DNA from 3 places in the Planococcus plakortidis genome. Region 1 is predicted to be linked to each of the others. Evidence: riboswitches for the same ligand, from Rfam matches in the RefSeq annotation. Region 1 holds a riboswitch; each other region holds the start of a gene.
What was found. A riboswitch is a leader RNA that binds a small molecule or an ion and turns the genes downstream of it on or off. The one in region 1 is predicted to bind cobalamin.
Positions count from the first base shown of each region.

Region 1 (6,400 bases):
ATTGGTCTTATTATCCACAAGAACCATCCGCTAACGATAGCGAAAATAGGAATGCTTATCTTCACGAATTAGGGAAAATTACTAATAGGAGTAGATTTGTCGATGGTTTAAATGTTGATGCTCCTTATACTACAACTGCTCACTATTGGTTAATTAAACAAATGGTTAATGCCGACGAATGGCGAATGATTAGTGATGATGACTTCTCTATTAGAAACGCCTTTTATAGAGTATTCACGAAAGAATTAAGGTTGAGCGATGCACATCATTTTATTTGCCAAGTTAACAAGACGAAAAGCAGAAAACAATGCTTAAAAGAATTCGGACAAGCAAAAGCAGAACTGCTCGATTGGGGAGATATCAGAGGATTCAAAACAAAGTTTCTACGGACTTTGGCATCTCATTATCTAACTGAATTACTAACAAGTCATCAATTCCACGAAGAGGCTATTAGTAAAGATGGAGAAAGATATCGCAAATATGCCGATAACCCTATCAAACATCCATTAGCCACTAAGGATAAAGGATTTTATTCAGTTGATTGTAGAACGGATTTATCTGCTCTGGAACCAAACGAAATCGCAAAGATGCTATTAAATGTTAATGACCATTCGACCAATAGCTTTATTCAACAGATAAGACGTTATATATCATCTCTTGAAAGACCATTAACAACAGCTCGTGGTGATAAGAAGAGCTATATTTACGCTAACTTCAATCCGAAGTATGCTCAATTTGCGATTACAATTCTAAGAACTTACTACAACTTTTGTCGCCCTTTTAAATCAGCGGATAAAAAGGTTTTGACACCTGCTCAAAGATTAGGGATTACAGATAAACAATTTGATTGGAAAGATATAATTTATTTCAAATGACAAAAAGAGCTTGGAGTAATCCCAAGCTCTTGTGCTTTATCTTTACTGTTCTTCTTCAATTAACGCACCCGTTAACTCAATAAGTTTTTTCTTTCATATACATGAAAATAGTAGTTATACGGATTTTTATCATTCTTTATCCCTTTTTGGGCAAATACCTCATTCCATTCCTCATAATTCACTTCTGGAAAAAAAGTATCTCCTTCGAATTCATGATGTATTTTTGTGATGTACATTTTCTCAACATAAGGGAAAAACAAATTATAAATCTGTTCTCCTCCGAAAATAAAAATTTCTTCTTCGTTTTTACATAACTCAAAAACATCTTCTATTGAATGAACAATTTCACAACCATTAAAGGTAAACCCCTTATCTCTCGTCAGAATAATATTTCTTCTGTCAGGTAAGGCTCTTCCGATTGATTCAAGGTTCTTCCTACCTAATATTATCGGATGTCCCTTTGTAGTATTTTTAACATATTCCCAGTCCTTGGGAATCCTCCAAGGAATGTCATTCTCTTTGCCAATCACTCTATTCTTATCCATCGCAGCAATCAAAGAAACTTTCATTTATAACACAGCCTTTTTAACTAATTTACCATCTAATTTCTTATTTCTATCAAAAAACCTTTTCTCATTATCCTGCCCGTTAGTTGAATAAGCAATTTTTTCTATAAGTTATATTATCATAATACCACAAAATCACAAATTTTCATTCAATTATCATTTTCAATTGCATTTTATAAATCATTTTGTATGTAATTTGGTATGTAAGTTAAAATGAAAAAAGTAGTCCATTTTGAAGTACATTTTGTCATTTTGTACTCCAAAACTGAACTACTTACTCTTCTAGAGCATCCTCTTTATATTTTAAGATTGATTTTCTTCGGAAGTGAATGTAACTTAATTCACATTAAGTTACATTCAGTTGTAATAGAACCAAGTTTTTATGGACCCGTAATTACAGCCATCGGAGTTGATTTGCCGTTTATGAGTACGTCGATCATTTCCGTCTCCTTGTCAATCTTCAACTTGAATACATGCTGTTTAATATTGTCACCATCTTTTGGTACAGCTTTTAGTTTTATGTTTAACTTGTCTCCTTGTTTTTCAAGAGAAGCAGTTACCTCATCCTTTGATTCATAAATAAGATAAGCCATTTCTCCATTCTTATTTATCGATTGAAGAGGAACAGCCGGATCTAATAGTTCTTGCACATTTTCTGGTGCCTTGTTTAGTTTTTCGATACTAGGTGTAGACTCAATTAAATTACACGCTGACAGCAAAGTAAAAATGAGTACAATTACCAGTGTTTTTTTCACTATTCTTTTCCTCCTCTAACTTGGAACTTTTTTCCTTTAATTTTTTTACCTTATTTCAAGAAAAGTCAGTATATTAAAACACGAATGTAACTTAACTGCACCTAAGTTACATTCAATTTCCCTAAATTAATGCTTTTTATTTGTTGCAAATCCTAAATATATCGGACTACCGATGACTTAAGGTATGTAAACTGCGATGCTATATTACAACTATCGTTGTTCATTTACAAGTTGTTTTAAGTATCCATCTGGCAGCTGAACTGTTTCTCTTAGGTGTCTTGTATAGTAATTGTCGTCTGTTGTTTGAATTTCGAGCAGAAGTCCGTCCGTTTCCCCCATCTGATAGGGTCCATGAAAATGAATATCCAGCGTGTCTCCCTTTTCCATTGCAAGTGGCAGTTTCACTTCTCTACCGTCACGCGACCAGGAGACAGTGGCAGATGAACTGTAATGGCCAATTGTAGAAATAGCCATTGGTTCTGGCGCCGTAAATATATAATGCAATTGATCCTGTTCTAATTTCCCTTCTGCTGCTTCCTCTTCCAGTAACAGAATGCCATCAGCTTCTATAGGGGAATAATCTTCAAAAGAAACATTCGCCAAAAAAGTGCGACTCGAATTTTCAGGCATGAGATAAGCCAGTTCCTCATCGCTCAACTCAATTGTCGCTTCACGCAACTGATATCCATTTTGCGCAATCAGGTCCCTGATAATTTGCATATTTTCTTCTTCTGTTTCACCATTGGTCTGAGATGGAGGATAAAAGCCTTTTCCGTTCACAGTGACCTCCATTAAATGGGCATCATCTTGTTTTGTAGTAATATAGGAAACACTCATTGTATTAGTAGACTCTATGACTTGCGCAGATACAACAATTGGTTTTTCGATGCTTGCTTTCGGCCAAAGCCAATAAACCAGAATAGAACTCAGTACAAGTAAAATCCCAACCCACTTTTTCATTTCATCGCCCACTTCTTTTTCAATTTTTAATCGAACGTCGCTTCTTTCTCATAATAAAAATGAATCGAAAAATTATTTCCTCTTCTTTTCACATTAACATTATTTGGTTATTTAGAATAGTTTAAAATTATCTTTGTATCTAATCAACGACGAGAAAAGCGTTCGTAAAAGTACACTTTTCCGAACGCTCTCAAAACAGCTTAATAAAGCGCAAAAAATGTTCGTAAACATACCAAAACACTTTACGAACGTTCGCTGGTTCTCGATGACTTTTACGAACGTTTTTCAACTCCTAGTGAAATACTGATTATGATCCATTCGCCTATGTACGGAGCCATGCCCAAAGCGGCCTCCACGACAGTTTCTCCATTATTATTCAAGTTTTAAACATTTTCATTCCCCTCTCCTAAACTCATGCCAAAAATGCTACACTGAAACTAAGTAAATAATCATGCAGGGAAAAGGTGCTGATTCGTCAGCTTAACAGGGAATCCGGTGAAAATCCGGAGCTGTTTCCGCAACTGTAAGTGCGTATGAAATAAGAGATGCCACTGGGGAGACCCGGGAAGGCCTTAGAGTAAAGCGATGCACAAGCCAGGAGACCTACCTTTTTCTGAACGTATTTTTGCTCTTCGGAAGATAAGAGGATCTACGGCAACTTTTTCCTATGGACAGCCTTGTGCTGGATATTCGCAATCGTGCCACTCTCTTCGTTGAGAGTGGCTTTTTTTGTCTCTTTTTGAAAGCGATACGTCTGCTGATATTTACGCATTCTATGCAGGAGGTGAAAAGATGAAAAAAGACATGCGCTATCTGTGCTACCCATTCATGAGGGAAAGCGCTTCAACGGTCGATTTCGAGATCCGCACCGATTCCTTGACGACGCGGATCGGTGAAGCCATCGCGGTCAACGATATCCCGCAAATCATCAATGATCTGCGTTACTTGCAGCCGATGGTTTACCACTTGAACGGTTCGGTGCGCGGGAAACTGGCGATTTCTGAACAAGATCTTGCCGAGCTCAGTGACTTGTATGACCGCTACGTGGCGGAAGTGAAGGAAGAAATCGACCAGTTCGTCTTGCCGCAAGGAACGCACGGTGCGTGCATTCTCCACGTCTGCCGCAGCGAAGCGAAAAAATCCGTGCGTGCCCTGCACCATGTGACGCTTGAACGCGAAGTGCCGGAGCATTTGATGGACTACGCCAACCTGCTCGCCAATGTCTTTTTTGTCATGGCCGTCTATGCCAATAAGCAGCACGGCGTCAATGAAATCCCGTTCGTCAGCAAATCCTATCCAACAAAACACATGAAGAAAAAGGAGACTCACTCGTGAAAATCAAATCATTTCTCTTACTCAGCATTCCACTCGCTTTAACACTCGGCGCTTGCCAAGATGATGCTGCCGAAGCGCCCGCAACGGAAGAAACAACCGAACAAACCTCACCTGAAACGGCAAGCGACGCACCGTACACCGTCACCGATGACCGCGGCGAAGAACTCGAATTTGAACAAGCGCCTGAAACGATCGTCTCGCTCATCCCAAGCAATACCGAGATCGTCTTCGCCTTGGGTGCCGGAGACCAATTGGTCGGCGTAACCGACTATGACAACTACCCGGAAGCGGCGCAGGACATCGAGCGCGTCAGTGATTCGGTTGAATTCAATGCCGAGAAAATCATCCAGCTCGACCCGGATGTCGTTTTGGCTTATTCAACCGGCGAGGCACCGGCTGCCCTAGCGCAACTGGAAGATGCCGATATTCCGGTATTCGTTATCGAATCGGCCACTTCATTCGACGAAGTCTACGGCGATATCGAACAAATCGCCGCTGTTCTTGCCAAGGAAGACAAAGGCGCTGAAGTGATCGAAGGCATCCAAACGCAAATCGAAGATGTCCAGGAGCGCCTCGCCGCGGTCGAAGAACCAAAAGAAGTGTATGTGGAAATCAGCCCGTCCCCTGAAATCTACACAACCGGCAAATCGACATTCATGCAGGAGATTTTGGATCACGCAAACGTGACGAACGCCTTTGAAGACTTGGAAGGCTGGCCGAATATTTCCGAAGAAGAAGTCATCACCCGCGATCCGGAAGTCATCTTGACGACCGTTTCTTATGTCGAAGATGCCGTCGGTGATATCGAAGCGCGCGACAGCTGGTCGGATGTGGACGCCATCGAAAACGAGGAAGTGCATTTCATCGATTCCGACATTACTTCCCGCCCTGGGCCGCGCATCGGTGAAGCCGTGCAGTTAGTTGCGGAAACCGTTTATCCTGAATTGATGGACTAAGTCTATTCATCCAATGAGAGCAAGCACTTTTCAAGCTGCACCAGTATTTATCCATTGCCGAGTAATAAGGGGCAAATGTTGTCATTATTGCATTCTAAGGAAGATGAATAATTTATTCATCAACAAAAAAGGCGCAACCGCTCAAACCGGTTGCGCCTTTTCTTTATTCATAATCCCGCTTCATCACGGATGTCCTGTTCGGTAATTGCCCCGCCCTTTCCAGAGCCTTTGACGTCTTCAAGTTTAACGCCCAGTTCTTTCGCCAGATGACGAAGTCTCGGCGATACACGGGTAAAGCTCGCTGTCTCTTGTGACGCTTTGTTTTCCTCCGCCTGTTCGAGGTGGACTTTTTCAGAAGCCCCCGTGCTCTCGGCAGCTTGTCCTTTCGGATCGATGACTGCAAGCAACGTGCCGGCTTTAGCGGAATCTCCGCGCTTCACATGGATTTTCTTCACCGTTCCACTCGTTTCCGCACGAATTTCCGACACCGCTTTTTCCGTTTGCACTTCACACAGCACGGCGCCTTCTTTGACGTAATCGCCCTCATCCACGAACCACAGGACAATCAAGCTCTCATCGGTATCTTCAGATAGCTTCGGCAAAGTCACATCATGCATCCAATCGCCTCCTCTTACGCTTCATCCATCATCTGTTTGACTGTCTCGACAATTTTAGTCGGGCCTGGCAAGACAAAATCTTCGAGTACATGGCTGTACGGAATCGGCACATCCGGAATTGCCAAGCGCTTGATTGGCGCTTCGAGTTCATAGAGCGCTTCTTCCGAGACGATGGCCGCAATTTCTGCGGTCATGCCGTACGAGCGGTAATCTTCATCAACGACGACCAGTCGATGCGTTTTCTTCACTGAGTTGATGATGGTGTCTTTATCGATCGGCGCCAAGGAACGCAGGTCGATGACTTCCGCTTCGATGCCGTCTTGTGCGAGACGTTCT
Region 1 is NZ_CP016539.2:813,316-819,715, reverse strand. It holds gene BBI15_RS04195 (hypothetical protein) at 1-875, shown strand, start outside; gene dfrG (trimethoprim-resistant dihydrofolate reductase DfrG) at 947-1,444, opposite strand; gene BBI15_RS04185 (hypothetical protein) at 1,822-2,196, opposite strand; gene BBI15_RS04180 (hypothetical protein) at 2,407-3,156, opposite strand; cobalamin riboswitch at 3,602-3,781, shown strand; gene BBI15_RS04175 (hypothetical protein) at 3,949-4,491, shown strand; gene BBI15_RS04170 (ABC transporter substrate-binding protein) at 4,488-5,447, shown strand; gene BBI15_RS04165 (biotin/lipoyl-containing protein) at 5,615-6,064, opposite strand; gene BBI15_RS04160 (alpha-ketoacid dehydrogenase subunit beta) at 6,079-6,400, opposite strand, start outside.

Region 2 (6,400 bases), 1.5 Mb from region 1:
AAATACAGTTTACGGAGGGAACCAGATGAACGCAGTAGAACAAGTACAGCAAAACATTAAACAGGCGATCGCCGAAGCGGTCCAAAAAGCGGGGCTTACAGAAGAACCGGTCCAGGTCCAATTGGAGTCGCCGAGAGATAAAGCAAACGGCGATTATGCGACGAACGTGGCGATGCAATTGACGAAACTCGCGAAAAAGCCGCCGCGCGCGATCGCCGAAGCTATCGTAGAAAACCTGGATACTCAGTCGGCGAATATCGAGAAAGTCGATATCGCAGGCCCTGGTTTCATTAATATCATCATCAAGAAAGATTATTTGAACGATGTCATCAAGACGGTCCTTGAGCAGGGCGCAGAATACGGCCGTTCGAACTCAGGCAACAGCGAGCGCATCCAAGTGGAATTCGTCTCGGCGAATCCGACAGGCGATCTTCATTTGGGACACGCCCGCGGCTCTTCTGTCGGGGACTCCCTGTGCAATATCCTGGACCTTGCAGGCTATGATGTATCCCGTGAATATTACATCAACGATGCAGGGAACCAGATCAATAACCTGGCCTTGTCGATCGAAGGGCGTTATTTCGAAGCGCTTGGGAAAGGCGAAAGCATGCCAGAAGATGGCTACCGCGGACAGGACATCATCGATATCGCAGCGGCGCTTGTTGAAGAGCATGGCGATAAATTCCTCCATATGACAGAACAGGAACGTTACAAAGCCTTCCGTGAGCACGGCTTGAAAGTGGAACTCGCGAAACTGCAGAAAGACTTGGCTGATTTTCGTGTCCATTTTGATGTGTGGTATTCGGAAACCTCCCTTTATGAAAACGGCAAGATTGATGCGGCCCTGAAAAAACTGCGCGACAATGGCCATATTTACGAAGAAGACGGTGCGACTTGGTTCCGCTCGACGACATTCGGCGATGACAAAGACCGCGTGCTCATCAAGAACGACGGCACGTACACATATTTGACGCCGGATATCGCTTACCATGAAGACAAAATCCAGCGCGGCTTCGACAAGCTCATCAATATTTGGGGAGCTGACCATCATGGGTATATCCCGCGCATGAAAGCGGCGATCGAAGCGCTTGGCTATGACCGCGATACGCTCGAAGTGAGCATCATCCAAATGGTGCAATTGTATAAAGACGGCGAAAAGATGAAGATGAGCAAACGTACCGGCAAAGCCGTCACGATGCGCGAATTGGTCGAATTGGTCGGCCTTGATGCGGTCCGTTACTTCTTTGCGATGCGCTCTGGCGATTCGCATATGGACTTCGACTTGGATTTGGCCGTATCCCAGTCCAACGAGAACCCGGTTTATTATTCCCAGTACGCGCATGCGCGCATCTGCTCGATTTTGCGCCAGGCTGCTGAACAGGACTTCACCGCTTCAACTGAGCATCTGGAACTGTTGGCACACGAAAAAGAAATCGAAGTTCTGAAGAAGATCGGCGATTTCCCGCAAGTCATCGCAGACGCCGCGAAACTTCGCGCGCCTCACCGTGTCACGACATATATCCACGAATTGGCTTCGAGCTTCCACAGCTTCTATAATGCCAATAAAGTGCTCGATGCCAGCAACGAAGACTTGACGCGTGCACGCCTTGCCTTGATCGAAGGGGTTAAGACAACACTCGCAAACGCCCTGAAGACCGTCGGCGTCCAAGCTCCTGAAAAAATGTAGAAGACAATTAGCGCTTTCGGTGTATAATGGAGTCATCAAATCAATTGAATAGCAATCATGAAGGTGCTTATGTCTAAGAACATGAGTTAAAAGGGAAGCCGGTGCGATTCCGGCGCGGTCCCGCCACTGTATGTGAGAGCGAACTGCGACAAGCCACTGGGAAATCCCGGGAAGGCGCAGCGAGCGACGATCACAAGCCAGGAGACCTGCCTTCATGAACACCGAATCGAAAGCTTGCGAGGACAGGCTGGACGCGCTTGTTTTGCGAACCGTCCTGTAAGTCCCCCGCAGTTTCACTGCAGGGGACTTTTTTTATGAAATGTGGAAGCGGCTGTTATGCCTCGACAGGCGTAAGACGGATGGCCGAAGCGGCGCTTTTCAGCCGCATAGGGCAGTCGGCTTATGACCCCGAGCGAGCGCTTAGTAGGGATAATACAAAACATCAGGAGGAAAAGACATGAAAAACAGATGGAAATTCGGGACAGCTGCAGGAATAGCTGCCATTGTACTGGCTGGATGCGGCGACGGTGCGGCGCCTGTCGAAGAGCAAGATGTAGAAACACCGGCTGAACCGCCGTCGGAAGTAGCGGAAGCGGAATTTCCGGTCACCTTAGTCGATGCAATGGGCGATGAAGTGGTCATCGAAGAAGAACCGGAATCATTCGTTTCGATGATTCCTTCTAATACGGAAATCGCCTACGAACTCGGTTTGGGAGACAAAATGGTCGGCGTTTCGGATTTCGACAATTACCCGGAAGAAGTAGCGGATCTTGAAAAGATCGGTGGCCAGGAATTCAATGTGGAGAAAATCATCAGCCTGCAGCCGGATGTCGTTTTGGCCCATGAATCAGGGCTCGGCATGGGAACTGAAGGATATCAGCAGTTGCGTGATGCCGGATTGAATGTCTTTGTCGTGGAAAACGCAGAAACATTTGATGAAGTATATGAAACGATTTCGGTCATCGGCCAAGTGTCAGGCGCAGTGGAAGCGGCAGACGGGTTGATTGAAGAAATGGAAGCGCAAGTCGCGGAAGTGGAAGAACTGGCGGCTGGTGTCGATGAATCCAAATCGGTCTTTGTGGAGATCGGCAGCGAACCGGAACTTTATACAGCCGGAACGGGTACGTTCATCCATGAAATGCTGACAATGATCCAAGCGGAAAATGTAGCAGGAGGCGAGGAAGGGTGGATCAGCATGGATCCGGAAGCGGTCGTTGCGGCCAACCCTGAAATCATCATCACCACAGAAGGCGGCTATATCGAAAATGCTGCTGAACTGATCAAAGAGCGCAGCGGCTATGCAGATGTGACGGCCGTGCAGGAAGATGCCGTCCATGAATTGAATCCGGATACCGTCACGCGCCCAGGCCCGCGTTTGACGGAAGGCTTGATGACGATGGCAGAGTTGATTTATCCGGAGACCTTCAGTGAGTAAATCTGCACTCGCCTATCTGGTCTCCCTGATTTTATTGGCCGGGGCGATGGTACTTGGCGTGACGGTCGGGACGGTGCCGATTTCACCGGCGGTCATCTGGAATCCTTCTTCAGACGAAGCCGCAGCGAACATTTTATGGAATATCCGCATGCCACGCGTAGTGCTTGCGGGACTGGTCGGTGCGGCACTTGCGATTGCGGGCGCAGCTTTTCAGGGCTTGCTGAAAAATCCGCTCGCTGATCCTTATACTTTGGGAGTGTCGTCCGGTGCCGCTGTCGGTGCCGTGATGACGCTTTTTTTCGGCATCTCCATTCCGTTTCTCGGCCTGTTCACCTTGCCGGTCATCAGCATGATCGGCGCATTGATCACGATGCTCGCCGTCATGGGCTTTGCGCGGCTTGTTGACCGGTCGATGAAGATGGAGACGGTCATTTTAACCGGTATCATCTTCAGTTCATTCCTCGGGTCGATCATGTCCTTGATGATCGCATTGACCGGCGAAGAGCTCCGGCAGATCATCGGTTGGCTACTCGGCAGCGTGTCGATGCGAGGCTGGCCTTATGTACAGATGGCTTTGCCGTTCGTATTGGCCGGTTCATTCGTCTTATGGCTCTACCGCAGGGAATTAAATGCCATGCTGTTCGGGGAAGAGCGCGCACAGCATCTGGGCGTGGACGTCAAGAGGAGCAAGATGGCGATTTTGATCGGCGGCTCGGTCCTGACCGGAACTGCCGTCGCAGTATCCGGGACGATCGGCTTTGTCGGCTTGGTCGTCCCGCACATGACACGTCTCGTCTGGGGTTCTGACCACCGGCATGTGCTGCCCTTATCGTTCATCAATGGAGCCGCGCTATTGATTATTTGCGACCTGGTGGCGCGGACGATTATCTCGCCGACCGAATTGCCGATCGGGGTCATCACCGCATTCATCGGGGCGCCGGTCTTTGCATTCATCTTTTTCCGCCAGCGCAGAGGAGGGCTTTAAATGTTGCAAATCGAAAATCTATCAGGCGGCTACGGCGATAAAAAAATCGTCGACCGCATTTCATTCGGTGTCGGAAAAGGCCGCATGCTCGGCATACTCGGGCCGAACGGCAGCGGGAAATCCACGTTGATGAAATTGATCAGCGGCGTCTTGGGGTCGACAGCCGGCGTGGTCCGGATAGGCGGCAGGGCGCTCGACGATTTCCCGGCCAAGGAATTGGCCCGCAAGATGGCGGTCTTGCCGCAGCTTCATGCGCATGCTTTTTCACATACTGTCCGCGAAACGGTTTCTCTCGGCAGGTACCCTCACCAAAGCGGATGGTTTTCCTCATGGTCCGCGGAAGATGAAGCGGCCGTCCAGGAAGCGATGCAGCTGATGAACATCAGCCACTACGAATCGACCTTGCTTGAGGAGATGTCTGGCGGCGAGCAGCAGCGCGTCTTCGTGGCGCAGGCATTGGCGCAAAACGCTGAGGTCCTGCTTCTTGATGAGCCGACCAACCACCTTGACATCAACCATCAAAAAGAATTATTGGATACGATCAAAAGGCAGGCCATCGAAAAAGAATTGACAGTTGTCTCGATTTTTCATGATATCAACTTGGCATCGATGTATTGCGACGAACTTTTATTGATGGACGAAGGAAGCATCGTCCGGAAAGGGGAGCCTCACGAAGTCGTCCGGACACATGACGTCGAGTCTGTCTATCGGACGCGTGTCAGCAACCATCCCCATCCAGAGCTGCCGAAGCCGCAGATCACTCTTTTGCCAAACGTACGGAGAAAAACACCAGGTCAGAAAGTGAGAGCCGGCGATTTTCTCATCACGCCGGAATTCGTCGCTTATCAGAGCGAGCTTCCGCTGAAGACGGTTTCCTCTGCAGTTGTCAATGCAGGCTCGGGCTGGTTCCGCAATTTCCTCAACCGCCGCGTCGACGCCACCTATAATATCGACAATAGTTACGTGGAAATGGTCGCTTATATCGAAGACAGCGGGTTGAAAGCGACGGATACGGTGGCGATGATGACAGCTGTGCGTACTGAGCATGCCATTGTCCGTGAATACAAAGCTGATTTCGGCAGCATCGTCGTGGCGGTGACGGCCGGTGTCGGCAACGGCGTTGATGTATCGCAGGCCGTGGCGCGTGAGCAGCGCGTCGGCACGATCAATACGTGGATCATGGTGAACGGCATTCTGTCGGATGAAGCGTTCATTCAAGCGATGATCACTGCGACTGAAGCCAAAACGAAAGCTTTGCAGCATGAAGAAGTCATCGATCCCTTGACCGGGACGATCGCGACGGGCACCTCAACCGATAGCTGCCTGGTCGCCGCGACGCAGCAGGGGGAAGCGTTGCCGTATGCTGGCCCGATCACCGAAGTCGGGAAGCTGATCGGCGCGGGTGTCTTCGAATGTACAGTCGAAGCGATCCATCTGTATCGCGAGGCGAAGAAAGCATGATCCACTATGTGCTGGCAATTGGCATCGGCCTATTGCTCGACCGGCTGATCGGGGATCCGCCGACATGGCCGCATCCCGTTCGCTGGATCGGTTCATTGATCAATAGGCTGAAAAGCCGCCTGAATGTGCCGCAGCATGCGTTTCGCAATGGCTTCATCATGCTTGCCATCGTGCTAGTGATTGTCGCTTCAACGACAATCTTCGCCGTCATGGCTGCCTATTCGCTCCATCCAGTGATCGGAATTTTGGCCGAAGCGCTGTTAATCGCTGCCGGCTTGTCCCAGAAAAGCTTGAAGCAGGCAGCGGAAGATGTCTATGCACCGCTTGTCCAAGGTGATTTAGCCCTCGCCCGGAACAAGCTGTCATGGATTGTCGGGCGAGACACGGAATCTTTGGGAGAAAGCGAAATTACTCGCGGTGTCGTCGAAACGGTTTCCGAAAATACAAGCGATGGCATTACCGCTCCGATGTTTTGGGCGCTATTGTTCGGCGCGCCGGGATTGTGGATCTACAAAGCGGTCAATACATGCGATTCGATGGTCGGCTATAGGAACGAGGAATTCCGAGATTTCGGTTTTGCCTCTGCCAAATTCGACGATGTGTTGAATTACGTACCGAGCCGGGTGACCGGATTATTGATTGTGCTATTCACCCGAAATGACAGCGGCATGCCGCTGAAAAACCGCCTTTCCATTTGGTTGCGCGATGCCCGGAAGCATCCAAGCCCGAACAGCGGCTGGCTGGAAGCGGCAACGGCCGTGCAGCTTGGCATCGAACTTGGGGGTTTCAACTCCTATGGCGGTGTCCGGTCGATCCGCGCCAAAATGGGCGA
Region 2 is NZ_CP016539.2:2,579,997-2,586,396, reverse strand. It holds gene BBI15_RS12965 (YwiB family protein) at 1-29, shown strand, start outside; gene argS (arginine--tRNA ligase) at 26-1,687, shown strand; cobalamin riboswitch at 1,732-1,915, shown strand; gene BBI15_RS12955 (ABC transporter substrate-binding protein) at 2,145-3,122, shown strand; gene BBI15_RS12950 (FecCD family ABC transporter permease) at 3,115-4,107, shown strand; gene BBI15_RS12945 (adenosylcobinamide amidohydrolase) at 4,108-5,568, shown strand; gene cbiB (adenosylcobinamide-phosphate synthase CbiB) at 5,565-6,400, shown strand, end outside.
Region 2: another riboswitch for cobalamin. It lies ahead of BBI15_RS12955 (ABC transporter substrate-binding protein); the one in region 1 lies ahead of BBI15_RS04175 (hypothetical protein).

Region 3 (6,400 bases), 950 kb from region 1:
TGAGGCGGGACAAAACGTCCGCTTGCACCGCTCTTGGCAAGTTGATGGATGATAAATTGCAGACGACGAAATCGCCCGGTTTTTTCACAGTGACGAGATTCCCTTCTTCATCTTTGTATTCTTTAATGATTTCAGTCGGCGACATGTTCTGTGCGATTTCACTGCATAGATTGCTGCAATAGATGGATGTTTTGCCGATGCCGCGCAAGTGCTTGTTCGGGTTTTGGCGGTTCACTTCGTCACGGTAGAACATGTACGGTGTGCCAGTCTCGAGCTGCGACACCATGATGCGCGCCATGATATCCATCGCACGGAACGATTTTCTGGCCAATAAAGGATGGTTGACCGCTTCTTCGTATTTTTCCGTGAAGTATTTACGGTCGGTTTCGTCGTAGAAGTCTTCGAGCCCGAGCAAATTGCCCTGCTCGTCTTTCCAACCCATTACTTGTTTCACTTCATGCGGGCAGAACGTATGCCATTCGCCGACGCTGCGGCCGTTTTCATCGGTTTCCTGCAATTTTTGCATAAACAAATCCGGAATCGAGACCCCGGTGAAAATATCGTGTGCTTTGCGGCGCTCATCGCCATTATTCGTTTTCAAATCCAGGAAGCCATTCATGATGTCTTTATGGAAGACATCCAAATAGACCGCCACTGCGCCTTGACGCTGGCCAAGTTGGTCGACGCTGACCGCTGTGTCGTTGAGCAGGCGGATCCACGGGATGACGCCGGATGAATTGCCTTTGAATTTGCGGATGTCCGAGCCGAGTGCGCGCACTTTTCCGTAGTAAACACCGAGGCCGCCGCCGTCTTTGCTCAGGCGTGCGACATCCCAGTTGTTCTGGTAAATGCCATCAAGCGAATCCGCTACGGTGTCGATAAAACACGAAGACATTTGGCCAAAACTTTTTCCGGCATTCGATAAAGTTGGCGTCGCCACCGTCATATACAGATTGCTCATCGCCCAATACGCTTCCTTGACGAGTTCGAGGCGGCGCACTTTCGGTTCTTTTTGCATCAAAGTCATCGCGATGACGAGAAAGCGCTCCTGCGGCAATTCCCACACACGGCCGTCATAGTCTTTTGCCAAATAACGGTCCGCCAGCAAGAACAATCCTATGTAATTGAACAATTCATCGCGCTCCGGTGAAATTTCTTGTCCCAGTAAGCGGATTTCGCCCTCGGAGTAAGCTTCCAGCAAATCTTTTGAATAAATCCCAAGGCGGCTAAGCCCATAAATCAATCCGTAGAAATCATCGTATTTATTCGCTGCGCTGTAGCCTCGCGTTAGTGCCGCTTGCTCATATAATTTCTCCAAATATAATCCTGCCGCTTCGAACGTCCAATGCGGTTCGTCCATCGAAACCCGGTCGAGTGCATCCTGAATTTTTCTATCGCGTTCTACTGCTCCTAAAGTCATTTTTAACACAGCTCCTTTGCGTATTCGTTTGCGATCATTCGGCGTTCTTTTCGTTCCTGTGCGTTGTCAAATAATCGTTTTTCATTTTCCGTTTCCGGCACCACGCTCGCGACTGGCGTTGGGCGCCCTTCTGCATCCACTGCGACCATCGTCAAGATCGAAGTGGTCGTTAAGCTGCGCGTGCCGCTTTCGATGTGCTGGCATTCTGCTTTGACGTATACTTCCATCGATGTCCGGCCCGTCGAAATGACAACGCCTTCCAAGATCAAGATATCGCCGACTTTTGCCGAGGACAGGAAATTGACGTTGTCGATCGATGCGGTCACGACTGCGCGCCGGCTATGCTTCATTGCCGAGATGGCGGCGATCTCGTCGATATACGCGAGGACGGTGCCCCCGAAAATCGTGCCCATATGGTTGGTGTCCGGCGGCAAGACAAGCCGGGACTGGATCGTCCTGGATACGCCGGCCGGAAGTTGTTCTCTGTGCATATTAATTTCCTCCTTCTAACAACACAAAAGCCCCCATTCTCCAGAGAGAATGGGAGCATGAACGCAAGTTAACTAAGTGGGCACATTTGGGCCACACGAACCAAACCTTTGTCATCCTTCCCAATTCCCGGAGAAGTGCAAAACGACAACAAAGGCAGGTCTCCTGGCTCGCGCGTCACTCTCCCCATGCCCTTCCCGTCCATTGGACAGTGGATTTCATGGTTCGTCTGCGCTTACAGTTGCGGGAACAGCTCCGGTATTTCACCGGATTCCCTTTTCAGCCCATATTGGGCACCCTTATTGCGGTATCACTATATATGGTGTTGAATTTTTACATCATCACCAAATCTTGTAGTTTCACTATAGACCAGTTCGAATTTCGCCGCAAGGATTTTCTCGTACTTCCTGTAGAAAGTGAAAAAGGGTCTAGTCGCTGGCTTGTTTTTCGTATAAAACTTTCAATTTGTAGTTATTTTTTGATACAAGGTTTTCAAATTTTCTGTTTCAGCGAAGACAGCGAGAACTTGCTTGTGAAATCGTTCCTGTGCTCTAGTTATGCATCATCTTTGTAGTCGCCAGCCTGCTTTGGGTTGGCCTTTAGCAATAAGCCAAGAAGGGCGCTTGTCTTATTGCGTCGGCTCACCCTTGTCGCTGGCTGGCTAATACATTTCATAGATTCGTGTGTGTTCAATTAGATCTGCTTCTCTAAGGAGTTGCCGGCTAGTGGGGGAATCGCTTCCTAAGGCGTGCATCGGTAAGGTAGATAGTATTTAGTTCGGGAGCTCGTTTGTGCTTCACGTTGGTTTTCAATACCTCGCTTTAGCACAGCCCATAGCAAAATCCCCACCGCTTTCCACTGCCATTTCTATTTCCCGGGAAATAAAAAGGCCGCGCAACTTACTGCGCGGCTCTTGTTATCCATCGACCCATTCAGATTCAGCTTCTGGCTGCTTTCCTTTTTGGTTCGTGGCTTCTTTATTGTCTTTGCTTGTATACGGCTTAAAACTTTTGGCTTTGTTTTTGCCTTTTTCCCAACGGTTCCAGCCTTTTTTGCCGGTGCCTTGACCTACGCCGCTTTTTGCTTTTGCTTTCGCTTTACCCATTTCGTTCACTCCCGTTCACTCATCGTGACGTTCAGCTTACCACATCCCGCCGCTTTCGTGAACAAAGGTGTTTAGGCCTCGAGCACTTTCTGGATGTCTTTGTGCATCGAATCGGGTGTATCTTTCGGTGCGAACCTTGCCACGACTTTGCCATCTCGGTCGACTAGGAACTTCGTGAAATTCCATTTGATACCGCTCGACAGGAAGCCTTTCGTGTTCGACGTCAAATGATCGAACAAGGGATGTGCGTCTTTGCCGTTCACTTTGATGATGTCGTGCATCGGGAACGTGACGCCGTAAGTCATGCGGCACGACGATTCGGCATCTGCCGCTTCCCCGACTTCCTGGCCGAACTGATCGGACGGAAAGCCCAGTACGACTAGGCCCTCATCTTTGTAGCGCTGGTAAATCTTTTCGAGGCCGTCAAACTGGCCGCGCAGGCCGCATTTGGTCGCCGTGTTGATGATGACCATCGGTTGGCCTTTGTAGCGTTCGAGCTTGTACTCTTCCCCGCTGGCATCGGTGACCTTAATCTCGTAGATTCCCATCATTCATCACTCCTGTTTCCATGAATTTTCACAGATCCATCTCGCCGAAAAATGCATTTAAGGCTTTCAGGTTATTCATTAGTTCGATGGCATTGACATCGAGGTAATTGCAGCTGGTGATCTTGTCGTGAATGGCCTGCTCAATCGGCTTTTCATCCGCACGCGACTTTTCCGTTAAAGAAATCCGGAAAGCGCGGCGGTCTTCAGCCGATTGTTCTTTCACGATGCGGCCATTTTGAATCATCCGGTTGATGATCGGGTTGAGCGTGCCGGTGCCGAGCCCGAGTTGCCCGCCGATTTCTTTCATCGTCAAGCCGTCTTCTTCCCATAACACGAGCAATACCAAATACTGCGTAAAGGTCAGGCCGAATGGTTCCAATGTCTTTGCGTAAAGTTTCGAGAAATTGCTCGAAGCTTTATACACTTCAAAGCATAATTGCTGTTCCAGTTTGGTCGGTTTATCCATGTCATCACCTGTTTTTCTGCTTATCGAACGACAATCTCCACATCCACGGAATCTTTGATCGCTTTGGAATATGGGCAATATGCGTGGGCTTTATCGACATATTCCTGTTTTTTGCCATCTTCCAATCCGTCGATATCCACTTCGAGGCGCACTGCAAGTTTCACGCCACCGTCCGTTTTATCGCCCAGCAAGGAAACCGTCGCTGTGACTTCGCTGTTCGTTACTTTCACTTTATCACGTTCCAACACGAAGTCCAACGCACTGTTGAAGCACGAGCTGTAGCCTGCCGCAAACAATTGTTCAGGGTTCGTCGCTGTGTTCGGCTGCCCGCCGAGCGCGACCGGTTTTGCCACATCGAGGTTGAAAATATTATCCGGTGAATAAACCGTGCCTTCGCGTCCGCCGCTGTTGATCATCGTCGTTTCAAATATTGGTTTCATTTTTATATCCCTCCAAGAATTATATCTTACACGATCTATATTAATTTAAATCGTACACGATGTAAAATGAAACGCTTTAGTTTTTGTCTACAAGAAAAATCCCAGATGCAAGATCCGGGATTTCCAAGTGTGTTAAAGCAGTCTATGATTCGCTATGAATTAAAAAGAGAGTCATCTTTTCTACATTCAAAAATCAATGGTCTATCTAAGTATTTGGAGAAGCGTTCGCTCGACTCCAGTGGATCAGCGAGACGACCGAGACCCCGCAAGGCGCAAAGCGACTGAGGAGGCTTGGGCGCGAGCCCACGGAAAGCGAGCGATAAGCTTCGGAAAATACGATTTCTTACCTTTCTCCACAAACTGAAAAATCCCGGATGCAAGATCCGGGATTTCCACTTCTTTATTCACGATAGCTGAGCTTCAATAAATATAAGGAATCAAGCGGGCGCGGTGCTTCATCCATTCCTTGTATTCGGGTCCGAACTTCTCGATGAGCAAGGCTTCTTCGTGCTGCATGCGTTTATTTAGCGCAAACGCGAGCAACAAGCCGCCGGCAATCGCCGCAATGAGGCTCGTGAAGAACAGCGCCATGCCGATGCCGATCAAAAACAAGCCGGTATAGAGCGGGTGGCGCAGCTTGCGGTAAGGGCCGCTGCTGACGATACTATCGCCTTCACGCACCGTCACGTGACGCGTAAATTGTGATTTCAAATGAATGATTCCCCAAAATCGCAAAAAGACGCCTACGATAAGCAACACGAGCCCGATCGGCCTGAGCACTGATGCAATTTCATTTTCTGCCAGCTCCTGAAGCCAAAAACCAACTACGATGGTGGCAATCAGCGACAATAGGATCCCAAAGAATGTCCTTTTTTCGACCGGGTCGCCTTGCCCGGTCTCACGGTTTTTAAAAACGATGAATTCGACCAGCCAGATAACGCTCACGGCGGTGAAAACCCAGTCCATCCACCCCATCACATCCACCTCTTCTTTCTCCTTAAAATACTATAGAAGATGCCGCTCAAATACAATTTCCAACTGGTTGCGCATAGTTAAAAGATTCCAGTGAGCGGAAGCGACGAAGCGGCTGAGGCCGTGCCCGCGGAAAGCGTCCAGTTGGAGCAAGACGAAAAAAAGCTGTCCCGGCGCATTGCCGGAACAGCTCTTCTTCAGTCTTCGTCGGTCACCGACAACTCAACGAGCATCGCGGTGAAAACGATGAAAATGGCCATTAATGCGAGTACCATCGTGAACATTGTCCTCAACTCCTACCATGTAATGAATCCTTTCGAGCCAGGCGGTGCATGTTGGATCATGTGGGTCAGCGGAACCGCGTAAGCGACGATAATCAACACGGCCGCTATGCCGATCCAAATCCACCAGTTCTCCAGCCATTTTGGCGTATGGGACATATCGCTTTCCGCCAGCGGGAATTCCACCATTTGTTCAGGCGTTTCCGCTTTTGGCGAAATAAACATTGTCATGATGACGATATACATCAAGATCATGGCAGACAGGAACAAAATCGTGCCGCCGATCGCCATCGTCACATGGTTCGAGAGAATGCCGTCAAACCATTCCATCGCCGACGGGTGGTCGTTATAGCCGCTGTAAGCTGTGCGGCGCGGAGCCCCCATCAAGCCGAGTACGTGCTGCGCAGTCGACATGAGCAGCATGCCGATCGACCAAGTGATGATCTGGACAAAGCCGAGGCGCTGCATGCGCTTCGTGAAACGGCGACCCGTCAAGTACGGGATGAGCCAGAAGGTCAAGCCCATAAACGTCATCGCGACCGGCGTTCCGACGGTAATATGGAAATGCCCGACAATCCATAACGTATTGTGGACGACTTCATTCAATTGGAAACTGGCATTGATGATCCCCCCAGCGCCGCCAGGAATGAAGAACGCCATGGCGATGAAAATCGAAGTG
Region 3 is NZ_CP016539.2:3,129,314-3,135,713, forward strand. It holds gene BBI15_RS15560 (ribonucleoside-diphosphate reductase subunit alpha) at 1-1,420, opposite strand, end outside; gene BBI15_RS15565 (acyl-CoA thioesterase) at 1,423-1,911, opposite strand; cobalamin riboswitch at 2,048-2,225, opposite strand; gene BBI15_RS15570 (DUF3934 domain-containing protein) at 2,826-3,014, opposite strand; gene BBI15_RS15575 (glutathione peroxidase) at 3,086-3,562, opposite strand; gene BBI15_RS15580 (transcriptional regulator, SarA/Rot family) at 3,591-4,028, opposite strand; gene BBI15_RS15585 (organic hydroperoxide resistance protein) at 4,049-4,468, opposite strand; gene BBI15_RS15590 (methyltransferase family protein) at 4,889-5,443, opposite strand; gene BBI15_RS15595 (b(o/a)3-type cytochrome-c oxidase subunit 1) at 5,737-6,400, opposite strand, start outside.
Region 3: another riboswitch for cobalamin. It lies ahead of BBI15_RS15565 (acyl-CoA thioesterase); the one in region 1 lies ahead of BBI15_RS04175 (hypothetical protein).